Regions from separate parts of the Nonomuraea sp. NPDC050556 genome, predicted to be linked through region 2. Evidence: riboswitches for the same ligand, from Rfam matches in the RefSeq annotation. Region 2 holds a riboswitch; the other holds the start of a gene.

Region 1 (7,082 bases), on a different contig from region 2:
GCCGGTGTGCGAGCTCGACGGTCCGATGCCGATCTTGAAGAGATCGAAGACGCTGATCGCCATTGATGTGCGCCCTTCGCGCTATGGGGGAAGCCGGGGCCTTATAACGGCCCCGGCCGTAATTCTACGACTCGCCGGAGGTGAGGGCGTTGTACTCCTCGGCGGACAGCAGGTCCTCGGGGTCGCCCGTCATCCGGACGCGGAACATCCAGCCCTCGCCGTACGGGTCGTTGTTGACCAGGTCAGGCGTGTCCACGACGGTCTGGTTGACCTCGACGATCTCGCCGCCGACCGGGGCGTAGATCTCGCTCACCGACTTGGTCGACTCGACCTCGCCGATCGAGTCGCCCGCCTCGACGGTGGCGCCGACCTCGGGAAGCTGCACGTAGACGACGTCGCCCAGCGCCTCAGCGGCGTAGGCGGTGATGCCCACCGTCACGGTCAGGCCGTCGTCGATGCCGGCGACCCACTCGTGCTCCTTGGTGTAGCTCAGGTCGTCAGGGATGTTGCTCACTTACTTCCTCCTGTAGAAAGGCAGCTCAACCAGGTCCATTGCCTCATGGCTGCCCCGGATGTCCACGGCCAGACCTTCATTTACCCCATTGTCGACATACGCCATCGCGATGGGCTTGCCCAGGCTCTGGGAAGGCGCACCGCTGGTGACCTCGCCGACCACCTGACCATCAGCGACAACCGGGTATCCGTGGCGCGGAACCCTGCGGCCCCGCGCGACGAGACCCACCCGGCGGCGCGTGGGCGGGATGTCCTTGAGAGGCTCAAGGGCCGCCCTGCCCACGAAGTCGCCTGGCTTGTCGAATTTCACCACTCGCCCCAGCCCCGCGTCGAACGGGGTCAGGCTGGTGCTGAGCTCGTTGCCGTACAGCGGCATGCCCGCCTCCAGCCTGAGCGTGTCCCTGGAGGACAGACCTGCCGGAATCAGGCCGAAACCCGAGCCCGCAGCGAGCAGCGCGTTCCACAGCGGAACGGCGTCCTGGTTGGCGACGAACAGCTCGAACCCATCCTCACCGGTGTATCCGGTGCGCGCGATCAGCGCCTCGCGCCCGTCGACCAGGCCCGGCAGCCCGGCGTAGTACTTGAGCCCCGCCAGGTCGGCGTCGGTCAGCGTCTCCAGGATCTCCTGGGCGCGCGGCCCCTGCACGGCGATCAGCGCGTACTGCTCCGAGCGGTCATCGACCACCGCGTCGTACGGCTTCGCCCGCTCGAGCAGCTCGGAAGCGACGAGCTCGTAGTTGGAGGCGTTGGCGACGACCATGAACTCCTCGTCGGCCAGGCGGTAGACGATCAGGTCGTCCAGCACCCCGCCGGCCTCGTTCACGATCATGGTGTAGCGGGCGCGGCCGGGCGCCAGCGCCGACAGGTGGCCGACCAGCGCGTAGTCGAGCGCCTCGCCCGCCTGCGGCCCGGTCACGAAGATCTCGCCCATGTGCGAGAGGTCGAACAGCCCGGCCGCGGTGCGGACGGCGTTGTGCTCGGCTGACTCGCTCCCGTAGCGCAGCGGCATCAGCCAGCCGGCGAAGTCGGTCAGGGTCGCGCCGAGACTCTCGTGTACGTCTCGCAGCGGTGTCGGTCGTGCCATGTGTTCGCACCTCAGAGGCAGGGTCGGATGCCAGGATCCTCCCCCTCTGTCATGATGCCTGAGAGTTTCGCCCGGAGTTTTGGCCGGACTTTCACCTTCGGCGAGACCCTCAAGGCCTGCTTTCCAGAGGTCACCCTGGCCCGTACGGTCCTTTGCCTTGAGAGGTTTGCGGGGAGGGCTTGCTCCTTCAGGGGTCCTGGCCGGATGCCAGGACACTCTCCCGCACGGGTTCATCGGTGTCACGGCAAGCCTAGCCGTCACGGCGGGTCAAGGTGAAGTCGTCGAGTGCGGATCACGCAGATCGATCTCCTCGGTGAGCGTGTGCAGGGTGCCTGCGCCGATCGTGCCCTCGGCGTACAACTGACCCAGCGTCTCCCGCTGGGCCATCGCCAGCTCGCTGCGCAGGTCGCGCAGCTCGCCGCAGTTCGCCTCCAGGGTGAGCACCTGGCGTTGCGCCCAGATCGTGCCGCGGTCCAAACCCAGCCGTCCGGCCACCTGGTCGAGCCGCCTGATCGCGGCGGACACCGCGGACTGCCTGGCCCGTCGCTCCTCCTCGACCGGCCGCTCCTCTGCCGCCGGGCTCAGCGCGAGCAGGGCCAGGCCGCTGCACAGCACGACGGCGGCGGCCACGAACACCAGCGCAGAACGCCCGGTCACCGCCGGGATCGCCAGCGCCAGGGCCAGCGTGACCGCGCCGCGCGAGCCGCCCAGCGTGAACCCGGCCAGCATGTCGCGGCAGATCGCCAGCCCGGCCACCCAGCGCAGCGCCAGCGCGATCACCAGCACGGCCGCCGTGGCCAGGGCGACCGCGCCGAGCGGGAGTCCCGAGGTGGGTGCGAGCAGGTCGCGCAGTTCGAGGCCGAGGAGTACGGCTATCGCGCCGCCGAGCAGGAACACCAGCACCTGCCAGCTGATCCGCTCGGTCGCCCGAGCCGGGGTGTGCAGGTCGCGGCCGCGTGCGCCGACGTAGAACCCGGCGGCCACGGTGGCCAGCGGGGCGGACAGGCCGAGGTGCTCGGCGCTGAAGTGCGCAGCGTACGGCGTGGCCAGGGAGAGGACCAGGAGCGTGCCGGGGTCCTTGGCGAAGCGGCGCATCCGTACGACCAGCCAGCCGAACGCCACGCCGAGCGCGGCCCCTCCTGCGATCGCGCCGGCGAGCTGGGCGGTGGCGTGCCAGACGTCGACGCCCTGCTCCATCTGCTCCAGCGCCACAGCGAACAACACCAGCGCGACGCCCTCGCCGATCAGGCTCTCGCCGCGCAGCAGGGGCCGGTGGCCGAGCCGGACGAGCGCGTGGCCGTCGGTGGGGGCCACGGCTGCGCCGAGCGCCAGGGCGGCGCCCCAGGGAACTTCGGGGAGCAGGAGGCGCGCGACGGCGGCGACGGCTGCCGCGGTGACCAGGGTGAGGCCGATCCCGGCCGCCGTGATGGGACCGAGGACGGCTCGGGCCTCCCTAGGGGCGCTCCTGTGGGCCGCGTGGTGGTAGATGATCGGCGGGATGAGTACGGCGAGCACGAACTGCGGGTCGAGCTCCACCCGCGGGACCCAGGGGAGCGCGCCGATGACGAGGCCCAGCAGGACGAGCGGGACGGTGGGCGGGAGGCGGAGACGGCGGGTCAGCAGGCGGGCTGCCACGATGCAGACGGCGACGAGTGCGGCGATGAGAACGGGGTCGGACGACACGCGGGTGAGCACCTCCTTGTTGGCTTCCGGGGAGCCTAAAGGGGATTCATCCGCCTATTTCGGGCATTGCCTCGCAGAGAGGGCACTGTTTGCCGAGAAGTTCGCCCGTCCCGCGTGTCCCTTCCTTGCCCTTTATCGCGATTTATCCGGGAGTTGGCGGCGGACCAGCTCGGTGATCCAGATCGGGGCGTACGGGGACGTGCAGCCCGGGGGCGTCGGATAGTCCTTGAGGACCTCCAGCCGCTCGCCGATGTCCATCGCCCGGCTGCGCTGCGCGGGGTGGTCGATGCCGATCTGGGCCAGGCAGTGGTTCATCGCCCACTGCAGGCGGTCAGGGGCGTCCTTCATCCGGGCCTCGATGATGTCGAGCAGCGCCGGGAGGTCCAGGCCCTCGGGCCGCTTAGTGACGCGTTCCGTGGTCAGGGCCCAACCGGCGCTGGCGACCACGGGATCCGGGTCGGCGAACCACGCCAGGCGTAGCTCCTCCACCGCCGGGTGCTTCTTCACCACGTAGTTCACCAGCCAGTCCTGCACCTTGGGGGTGCGGGCCTGGCGCAGCATGGTGTCCAGCTCGTCGCGGTCGAAGGACTTGGGGCGGCAGATGAGAAGGGACAGGAGCCTGGCCGCGCTGTCGCCGGTCGCCCAGAGCTCGCGGGCGAGATCCTGCTGGGTCTTCAGGCGCTTGGCGAGGGCGCGCAAGTTGCCGAGGTTCACGGCGTGGTCGTCGCCATGCCTCTCGTTGATCTCGCGGGACCTCGGGTCCCCGAGCTCGGCCAGCTCGGCCATCACCTCGTCAACGGTCGTCTCGCCCACCCCGGCCTCCTGTCATGTGCGCATAAAAGGGGATTCGCGGGAGGCGGCCACCATGGCGAAGCCGTAGCGCAGCATCTCCTCCTCATACCCTCGCACATCCCCGGAAAGCACCGCTTCCACCAGCAGGCGGGCGTCGCGCAGGGCGGTGTTGGCGCCCTCGCCGCGTCCCGGGGACATGGTGTGGATCGCATCTCCGAGCAGCGTCACACCTGCCACGTCCCACGAGGAAACGGGCCGCGCGCTGCGGAGCCTGATCGGGAACGTCGTCGTCGCATCGGCGATGATCTTCCGTACGGCAGGGTGCCAGTCGTCCGTGAGGGTGCCGGTCAGGGTCCAGGTGAAGTAGTCGCCGGGGCGGCACGTCGCGATCGACACGGCGGAGCCGTCCGGCCCCGTGATCCGGTTGAACGTGTCCACCAGCAGGTCGGGCACGCCGTCCAGCGTCTCGAACGGGGTCACCCCGTAGACGGCGCTCCCGAGGTCGTCCAGGGCGGCGGTGGGCAGGAGTTGGCGGCGTACGACGGAGTCGGTGCCGTCCGCGCCGACCAGCAGGTCCGCGGTGGCCGAGGTCCCGTCGGTGAAATGAGCTGTAGGGCCGTCGAATGAGGCGCATGTCCGGATCTGGAGGTTCAGACCGGTCGCCAGGATCGAGCGCAACACGGTCCTGTTGATGCCGATGTGGCCCTCGACCGGCGGTATGGGCTTGACGAACTTGGGGACCAGCCGGTGGTCCATGAAGGCCATGCGTGTCGCCGGCCGGATCGCGCTGTCCAGGACGCGGGCGTAGAGGTCGCCGGGCAGGCAGGCGCGCAGCGCCCTGGTGCCCTCTTCCTTGAGCGTGAGGCGCCATCCCTGGTCGAGGGGGCGCGGGGAGGTCTCGTACACGGTGGCGTCGATGCCCTTGGCGCGAAGGCCCTGCGCCAGGCAGAGTCCGCCGATGCCACCTCCGATGATCGAAATCCGCATATGCTTGAGATTAGCTGTCATGACAATTATTGTCTAGACATGTTTGGTGAGGCAGCTCCTTCCCTGATCCCGCAGCTCGCCCGGCTGCTGCGTACGGCACTGGAGGCGGAGCTCGACGAGCTCGGGCTCACGACCCAGCAGGGGGCGGTGCTGATGCGGGTCGCGCTGGGGGAGAACACCCAGATCCAGCTCGCCCAGCTCGTCGGCACCGACACGGCGGGCATGTCCAGGCTCGTCGACCGGCTGGTGGCCAAGGGGCTCGTGACGCGGGAGGCGAATCCCGACGACCGCCGCTCCAGCGTCGTCGTGCCGACGGAGGCGGGCAAGGCGCTGCTGCCCTGGGTGATGCCGCTCTACGGCAAGGTCGGGGCCCGCCTGCTCGACGGCTTCACCGAGGAGGAGAAGGACCAGGCGACGGCCCTGCTGCTCAGGATGCGGGAAAACCTAAGGGCGCCCGGTTCCCACTCCACGAAGTGAGAACCGGGCGCCCGCCCCTAGCAGGGTCTCCTTAGATGGGCAGCCACAGCGCGAGCACGTTGGGCGGCTCCCAGCCAGGCTGTGAGGTGTGTCCCTGGCGGCAGCGGTAGCTGACGCCCTGGTAGGTCACCACGGCCCCGGTGGCGTAGGCCGTCCACGGCTTCCAGGTCGTGCCCTGGTCGGACCCGACCGTCAGCGTGAACGTCGTCGCGTGGTCGGCGCTCGTCCCGTCACCGTTGATCGAGATCGGGTACTGACCTGCGGCGACACTGGCCGTCGTCGCGATCGACACCGTCGAGGACTGTCCGGCGGTGATCGTCTGCGGCGAGAAGGTCACGGTCACGCCGGCCGGCTGGCCGGTGGCGCTCAGCGCGACCTGCTGCGCCTGCCCCGAGGTGACCTGGGTGCCGACCGTGGCGCTGGTCGACCCGCCCGCCTGGACCGTAGCGGACGACGGGTTGACCGAGATCGAGTAGTCGTCTGCCACGGTGCCGACCGTCAGCGAGAACGCGGTCTGCTTGTCCACGTCGGCCCCGTCGGCCAGCACGTTGATCGTGTGGTTGCCGTTCGGCGTGGCCGAGGTGGTGCTGAGGGTCAGCGTGGAGGTCTGCCCGGACTGGATGGTGGGCGGGCTGAAGGTCGCGGTCACGCCGGCCGGGAGGGTCCCGGTGGTCCTGAGCGAGACCGACTGCGCGTTACCGCTGGTGACCGTGGTCCTGACCGTCGAGGTGGCGGACCCGCCGGGCTGTACGGTGCCCGTCGCCGGGTCCAGCGCGACGGTGAAGTCGTTGCCCGTCGACTGGCAGGTCGGCTCGTTGGCCTGCGCCGGGACGCTGACGCCGTTCCACGCGTTCTTGACCACGTTGAACTCGACGCAGGAGCCGGGGAACAGCTGCTTGGCCGCCTGGAGGGTGGTCAGCCGCGCCTTGCCGTGCGTCCAGGGGATCGTCTTCATGTTCAGCGCCGTCTGGAAGACCTGTCCGGCCTTCTGGATGCCGATGCCGGTGATCGCCGCGCCGTTGTCGCAGCGGGTGCTGGCCGGCTTGCCCGACGGGTTGGTGCCCTCGGCGACCAGGTAGAACCAGTGGTTCTGCGGTCCGGCCCCGGCGTGCACCTCGGGGAAGCTGCCGGTGTAGCAGTTGGGGTGGCCGAGCGCCGACGGGTTGTACATGTTGCGGATCGGGCCCTGGCCGACCAGGTTGACCTCTTCACCGACGAGATAGTCGGGCGGGTCGAGGTTGGCCGGCTCGTTGGCGTAGGCCTCGGTCAGCGCGCCGAAGATGTCACCGGTGGACTCGTTGAGCCCGCCGGTCTCGTTGCCGCTGCCCGAGCCGCCGCTGCCCGAGGTCTGGAAGATGGCGTGGCCGAACTCGTGGCCGACGACGTCCATCGGGGTGGCCTGCTGGTTGTTGGCCTGGTTGTGGCCGAAGCTGGTGTAGCTGCCGTTCCAGTAGGCGTTGACGTCGGCCAGGCCGACGCGGATGGGGAAGCCGCTGCCTGAACCGTTGATGCCGTTGCGGTTCAGCCACTCGCGCAGCATGTTCCA
Region 2 (7,082 bases):
TTGCTGTATGTGGTACAGGTGCGCCAGCTCGTCACCGCGGCCAAGAAGGGGTGATCCGTTGAAGGCGGTCGTCATGGCGGGCGGGGAGGGTACTCGGCTGCGTCCGATGACCGCCAACCAGCCCAAACCCCTCCTGCCCGTGGTCAACCGCCCCATCATGGAACACGTCCTGAGGCTGCTGAAGAAGCACGGCCTCACCGAGACCGTGGTCACCGTGCAGTTCCTGGCGGCCCTGGTGCGCAACTACTTCGGCGACGGCGACGAGCTCGGCATGCGCCTGCACTACGCCACCGAGGACCTTCCCCTGGGTACGGCCGGCAGCGTCAAGAACGCCGCGGACAAACTGCGCGACGACCGCTTCCTGGTCATCTCCGGCGACGCCCTCACCGACATCGACTTATCGGCGATGATCCGCTTCCACCGGGAGAACTCCGCCCTCGTCACCGTCGGGCTGAAACGCGTCCCCAACCCGCTCGAGTTCGGCATCGTCATCGTCGACGACGAGGGACGCATCCAGCGCTTCCTGGAGAAACCCACCTGGGGCCAGGTCTTCTCCGACACCGTCAACACCGGCATCTACGTCATGGAGCCCGAGGTCCTCGACGAGGTCCCGGCGGGCGAGGCGGTCGACTGGTCGGCCGACGTCTTCCCCCGCCTCCTGGAGCGCGGCGCCCCCCTCTACGGCTACGTCGCCGACGGCTACTGGGAGGACGTCGGCACCCACGAGAGCTACCTCAAGGCCCAGGCCGACGCCCTGTCCGGCCGCGTCCAGGTGGACATCGGCGGCTTCGAGCTCTCCCCGGGCGTCTGGGTCGCCGAGACCGCCACCGTCGACCCCGACGCGGTGCTCAAGGGCCCCCTGCTCATCGGCGACTACGCCAAGGTCGAGGCGGGCGCCGAATTGCGCGAGTTCACCGTGCTCGGCGCCAACGCCGTCGTCCGCGAGGGCGCTTTCCTGCACCGCGCCGTCGTCCACGACAACGTCTACCTCGGACCAGGCACGCACCTGCGCGGCTGCGTCATCGGCAAGAGCACCGACGTGATGACCGGCGCCCGCATCGAGGAGAACGCCGTCATCGGCGACGAGTGCATCATCGAGTCCGAGGCCTACGTCTCCAGCGGCGTCAAGATCTACCCCTTCAAGACCATCGAGGCCGGGGCGGTCGTCAACACCAGCGTCATCTGGGAGTCGCGCGGCCAGCGCAGCCTGTTCGGCCCGCGCGGGGTCAGCGGCCTGGTCAACGTCGAGATCACGCCAGAGCTGTGCGTACGGCTGGCCAGCGCGTACGCCACCACCCTGAAGAAGGGCGCCTCCGTCGTCACCTCGCGCGACTCCTCGCGCGCCGCCAGCGCGCTCAAGCGAGCCGTGATCAGCGCCCTGACGGCCAGCGCCATCAACGTCATCGACCTGGAGGCCACGCCGCTGCCCGTGGCCCGCTTCCACACCTCGCGCAAACCCGCCTCGGGCGGCATCTCCCTGCGCACGGCCGCGGGCGACCCGCAGAGCGTCGACATCGTCTTCATGGGCGAGCAGGGCGCCGAGCTGGCCCCCGCCGCCCGGCGCAAGCTTGAGCGCGTCTTCTCCCGCCAGGAGTTCCGCCGCGCCTTCCCCGGCGAGATTGCCGAGCTCAGCTACCCGGCCAGAGCCGTTGAGGACTACGCCAACGAGCTGCTGCGCCGCGTCGACGTGAGCGGGGCGGGCGAGCTCAAGGTCGTCGTCGACTGCGCGGGAGGCACTTCCTCGCTGGTCCTGCCGATCCTGCTGGGCCGGGTCGGCGTGGAGGTGCTGACCGTCAACGCCCGTGTGGACGAGGCCTCGCCCACCGAGACCTTCGCCGAGCGCAGGCGCGACCTGCAGCGCCTGTCCGAGCTCGTCAGCACCTCCAGGGCGCACTTCGGAGTGCGGTTCGACCCGGTCGGCGAGCGGCTCGCCCTGGTGGACGAGATGGGCCAGCTGATCAGCGAGGAACGCGCCCTGCTCGTCGTCCTCGACCTCGTCGCGGCTGAACGGCGGGGCGGACGGGTGGCGCTGCCCGTCACCACCACCCGGGTCGCCGAGCAGGTGTGCCGCTTCCACGGTGTGCAGGTGCAGTGGACCTCCACCGCGCTCGACGCCCTCACCTCCGCCGCGACCGGCCGCGACATGATCTTCGCTGCGGACGGCAGGGGCGGCTTCATCGTGCCGGAGTTCGCCTCCACGATCGACGGGCTGGCCGCGTTCATGCGCCTGCTCGGGCTGGTGTCACGCACCCGGCTGTCGCTGAGCCAGATCGACGCGAGGATCCCCGAGGCCAAACTGCTGAAGCGGGCCGTACCCACTCCTTGGGCGGCCAAGGGCGCGGTCATGCGGTCGGTCATCGAGGCGGCCGAGGGGTCGCGGGTGGAGACGACCGACGGGGTACGGGTGATCACGGACGAGGGCTGGGTGCTGATCATACCGGCGGCGTCCGAGCCCGTGACCGATCTGTGGGCCGAGGGGCAGGACGTCGACGCCGCCCAGACGTTGCTGGAAAGGTGGGCCCGCGTCGTGGAGCAAGCGGCTGGAACGCCGTGACAGAACACCGGTAGGATCAACAAGCGCGGCGGCGTAGACCCGGGGTGCGGGCAGCGGTAACTTTGTCACCGTCCGAACACTGTCGTCCAGCGCCCCGCCTTGACCTTCGCTGCTCATCCGCGTATGTTGCGACATTCGCAACTTGAGAAGCACAAGAAGCGAGACGCCGTTGCCGCGTCCTCGCGGTAGGAGGCCGAGCCGATCGATGCCGAGCGTCTACTGCACGCAGTGCGGGCATGCCAATCCCGAGGATGCCCGTTTCTGTTCCCGTTGCGGGTCACCACTGACCAGGGGCGAGGTCGCGGGGGACACCACCTCGACGATCTCCGTCGCGGGAATCGAGGCGTACGAAGCGGAGACGGGTGAGACGCTGCTCGCCGAGCGGGCGGCCGTCGAGAACCTGCCCCCTGGCACGGCTCTGCTCATCGTCATGCGCGGTCCCAACGCGGGCAGCAGGTTCCTGCTCGACAAGGACCTGACGACCACGGGCCGCCACCCGGAGAGCGACATCTTCCTCGACGACATCACCGTCTCGCGGCGGCACGTCGAGTTCTACCGGCACCCGGGCGGCCTGTTCTCCGTACGCGACGTGGGCAGCCTCAACGGCACCTACGTCAACAGGGAGCGCATCGAAGAGGTCCCGCTGCACGCGGGCGACGAGGTCCAGATCGGGAAGTTCCGCCTCGTCTTCCTCATGCGGGGCGCTTGACCGGTATGGGTGCTCAGGTAGCACGCTCGCACATGAGCATCGGGGAGGTGCTCGCCCTGCTCCAGGGCGAGTTCCCCGACGTCACCATCTCCAAGATCCGCTTCTTGGAGGGCGAGGGCCTCATCGAGCCGGAGCGCAGCCCCTCCGGCTACCGCAAGTTCACCCACATGCACGTGGAGCAACTGCGCTTCATCCTCACCGAGCAACGCGACCACTACCTGCCGCTCCGGGTCATCAAGGACAAGATGACCGAGGCGCTGGGGCGGCCGCGCGCCCTCCAGGAGCCCCATGAGGTACGGCTGAGCCGTGCCGAGCTGCTGGAGGCGGCGGGGCTGGAGGAGGAGACGCTCAGCGAGCTCGAGGACTACGGCCTGCTGCCGTCGGGGGCCCGGCGCTATGACGCCGAGGCGCTGGCGGTGGCGCGCAGCGTGGGGGCGCTTGCCAAGTTCGGGCTGCACGCCCGGCATCTGCGCGCGGTCAAGGCGGCGGCGGAGCGGGAGTGCGGGCTGGTGGAGCAGACGGTGGCGCCGATCCTCAAGCGCCGGGCCCCTGGGGCGATCGGGGAGGCGGACGAGGTCGCCAGGGAGCTGTCGGGGCTGCTGCTGGAGCTGCATGCTTCTCTCGTGCGTACGGGCGTCAGAAACGTCCTGGGCGGCTGACCACCCACCCTCAGGCGTCCTTGGGGCGTTGACCACCGCTCGCAGGCGCGCCTGACGATTGCCCTGGTGGCGTGGTGCCGCCCTATGTGGTCACCTGGCCTCCCAACGCGGGCAAGGACCGCTCGGTGCGCTGACCGCATGAGGACGTGTGCCTGTGGCCCGCAGAAGGCGGTGGGGCGCATCCGTCGGCATCCCACACGCGGGCGCGGCCCGTGGATACGGCGGGCGGCCAAGGGGTTCGTGCCCGTGAGAGGGCGGCGGCCAAGGGTGTGAGCGGGAGGTCCACGGGGCTGGGCGGGAGCTGGCGAAGCGGGGGTTCCGGGCGGATGACCGTCCGGCGGGACATTCCAGGCCCCCCGGGTGTTACGTTGAATTGCGTAAGACCGGTCACCAGCGAATTCGGAGCAGCCCGTGTTGCAGATGGAGGTTGTGGGCGTTCGGGTGGAAATGCCCACAAATCAGCCGATCGTCTTGCTCAAGGAGGCGCAGGGGGAGCGGTTTCTTCCCATCTGGATTGGCATGACCGAAGCGACCGCCATCGCGCTCGCCCAAGCGGAGGAGCCGCCCCCGAGGCCGCTCACCCACGATCTTTTCCGCGACGTCCTCAGCGCCCTCGGCGTAGGACTCAGAGCCGTCAACATCGTGGCTCTGCGTGACGGCATCTTCTTCGCCGATCTCGTCTTCTCCAACGGCGTGGAGGTGTCCGCAAGGCCCTCCGATTCCATCGCTCTGGCTCTCCGCACCGGCGCGCGGATCTACGCCAGCGAGGAGGTCGTCCAGGAGGCCGGGGTCATCATCCCCGATGACCAGGAAGACGAGGTGGAGAAGTTCAGGGAGTTCCTTGACAACATCACGCCAGAGGACTTCGGGCGGGCGGGGTAAGGGTCTGGATAGGGGTTCCCCGGACGGGGTATCTATTTCGGAGCATTTACGCTTCACGACGCGCCGGGCGGGATCGTTGACTGCGGATGGTCACGGTCCTACGGTGCAAGTGAAACTCGTGGTCGCGCTTTTACGAACCCCCAGATCAGGCCACGGGATGAGAGAAAGCCGGAGGTCCGCGTGGCGGTCAGCAGCGGCGAGGGAAAGACGGCCGGCCAGGAAGACCCGGTACGGCGCGAGAGTGCGCGCCAGCGTGCCGGTGAGCAGGGCCTGCTCTTCGACCAGCAGCCTTCGACTCTTCCAGGCGACATCGGCTATCGCGGCCCGACGGCCTGTGCGGCGGCGGGCATCACCTACAGGCAGCTCGACTACTGGGCGCGCACCGGCCTGGTGGAGCCCACGATAAGAGCAGCGCAAGGCTCAGGTTCGCAGCGGCTCTACAGCTTCCGCGACATCCTGGTGCTCAAGGTCGTCAAGCGGCTCCTCGATACCGGGGTGTCGCTGCAACAGATACGCGCGGCCGTACAACATCTGCGTGATCGCGGGGTGGCCGACCTCGCGCAGATCACGCTCATGAGCGACGGTGTCAGCGTCTACGAGTGCACCTCGGCCGACGAGGTCATCGACCTGCTGCAGGGCGGGCAGGGCGTGTTCGGGATCGCGCTGGGCAGGGTCTGGCGCGAGGTCGAGGGATCGCTCGCGGAGCTGCCGGGGGAACCGGTGGCGGTCGAGGACGAGGTCCCGGCCGACCACCCCGCTGACGAGCTGGCCCAGCGCCGCCGCGCGCGCCGGATCGGCTAGGCTTAGTACGCTGACGACCCCGTGCGGGAGAGTCTCCGGTCCAGGCCGGAGCGCCGAAGGAGCAACCCTCCCCGGAATCTCTCAGGCAACCGGTACCGCTCGGACGAGGCAACTCTGGAAAGCAGGCGCACCAGCCAGGCGCGCCTCACCGAAGGTGCAAGCCCCCGCGTGCGGGGGTGAAGCTCTCAGGTCCAGATGACAGAGGGGGAGACCTTGGCATACGCCTACGCCTCGGCGTCGGTCTCCACAGCCTCAGGAGGCTTCCCTTATGAGCGACCTGTCATCCCCGTCTTTCGCGACGCGTCATATCGGCCCTTCCGATGACGAGCAGCAGCGCATGCTGGAGGCGGTGGGTTTCGAGTCCGTCGCCGATCTGGTGGCCGTGGCCGTCCCGGAGGCGATCAGAGCCAAGGACCAGCTGAAGCTGCCGCCGGCGGCCAGCGAGGTCGAGGCGATCGCCGAGCTGCGCGCCCTGGCCGACCGCAACAAGGTCATGACCTCGATGATCGGCCTGGGCTACTACGACACGATCACCCCCGCGGTGATCAGGCGCAACCTGCTGGAGAACCCGGGCTGGTACACCGCCTACACGCCCTACCAGCCGGAGATCTCGCAGGGCCGCCTCGAGGCGCTGCTCAACTTCCAGACCGTGATCTCCGACCTGACGGGTCTCGACGTCGCCGGGGCCTCCCTGCTGGACGAGAGTACGGCCGCGGCCGAGGCGATGACGCTGGCGCGCCGCTCCTCCAAGGTGAAGTCCGACGTCTTCGTCGTCGACAACGACGCGCTGCCGCAGACCAAGGCCGTGCTGGCCACCCGGGCCAAGCCGCTGGGCATCTCGCTGGTCTTCGCCGACCTGGCCAAGGACCTGCCCGAGTGTTTCGGTGTGCTGGTGCAGTACCCCGGCGCCTCCGGCCGCGTCTTCGACTTCTCGCCGCTGGCCGCCCGCGCCCACGAGGCGGGCGCCGTGGTCGTGGCGGCCGCCGACCTCCTGGCGCTGACCGTCATCGCCTCGCCGGGTTCGCTCGGCGCCGACATCGCGATCGGCACCTCGCAGCGGTTCGGCGTGCCGTTCGGGTTCGGCGGCCCGCACGCCGCCTTCATGGCGGTCAAGGAGGGCCTGCAGCGGCAGATGCCCGGCCGCCTGGTCGGCGTGTCCGTCGACGCCGACGGCGACCCGGCCTACCGGCTGGCCCTGCAGACGCGCGAGCAGCACATCCGCCGCGAGAAGGCCACGAGCAACATCTGCACCGCGCAGGTGCTGCTGGCCGTCATCGCCGGCATGTACGCCGTCTACCACGGGCCCGAGGGGCTGCGCCGCATCGCCCAGCGCACCCACGCACGCGCGGCCGTCCTGGCCCTCGGCCTGTCCTCCAGCGGCATCCCGGTCACCGAGCACTTCTTCGACACGGTGACCGCCTCCGTGCCAGGCAAGGCCGCCCAGGTCGTCGCCGAGGCAGCGGCGCTCGGGATCAAC

Evidence for each region. A riboswitch is a leader RNA that binds a small molecule or an ion and turns the genes downstream of it on or off. The one in region 2 is predicted to bind glycine.
Region 1: linked by a shared signal. The riboswitch ahead of gcvT (glycine cleavage system aminomethyltransferase GcvT) and the one ahead of gcvP (aminomethyl-transferring glycine dehydrogenase) in region 2 are both predicted to bind glycine.

What each region holds. Positions count from the first base shown of each region.
Region 1 covers NZ_JBITGU010000002.1:266,869-273,950, reverse strand. Annotated here, with positions in the region: gene ACIBG8_RS19335 (L-serine ammonia-lyase) at 1-63, opposite strand, end outside; gene gcvH (glycine cleavage system protein GcvH) at 125-514, opposite strand; gene gcvT (glycine cleavage system aminomethyltransferase GcvT) at 515-1,597, opposite strand; glycine riboswitch at 1,733-1,830, opposite strand; gene ACIBG8_RS19320 (cation:proton antiporter) at 1,865-3,280, opposite strand; gene ACIBG8_RS19315 (DNA alkylation repair protein) at 3,413-4,066, opposite strand; gene ACIBG8_RS19310 (FAD-dependent oxidoreductase) at 4,106-5,059, opposite strand; gene ACIBG8_RS19305 (MarR family winged helix-turn-helix transcriptional regulator) at 5,099-5,536, shown strand; gene ACIBG8_RS19300 (M4 family metallopeptidase) at 5,568-7,082, opposite strand, start outside.
Region 2 covers NZ_JBITGU010000001.1:2,012,994-2,020,075, reverse strand. Annotated here, with positions in the region: gene ACIBG8_RS10115 (CDP-alcohol phosphatidyltransferase family protein) at 1-54, shown strand, start outside; gene ACIBG8_RS10110 (sugar phosphate nucleotidyltransferase) at 59-2,554, shown strand; gene ACIBG8_RS10105 (FHA domain-containing protein) at 2,760-3,263, shown strand; gene ACIBG8_RS10100 (MerR family transcriptional regulator) at 3,296-3,922, shown strand; gene ACIBG8_RS10095 (bifunctional nuclease family protein) at 4,334-4,804, shown strand; gene ACIBG8_RS10090 (MerR family transcriptional regulator) at 4,985-5,605, shown strand; glycine riboswitch at 5,620-5,713, shown strand; gene gcvP (aminomethyl-transferring glycine dehydrogenase) at 5,874-7,082, shown strand, end outside.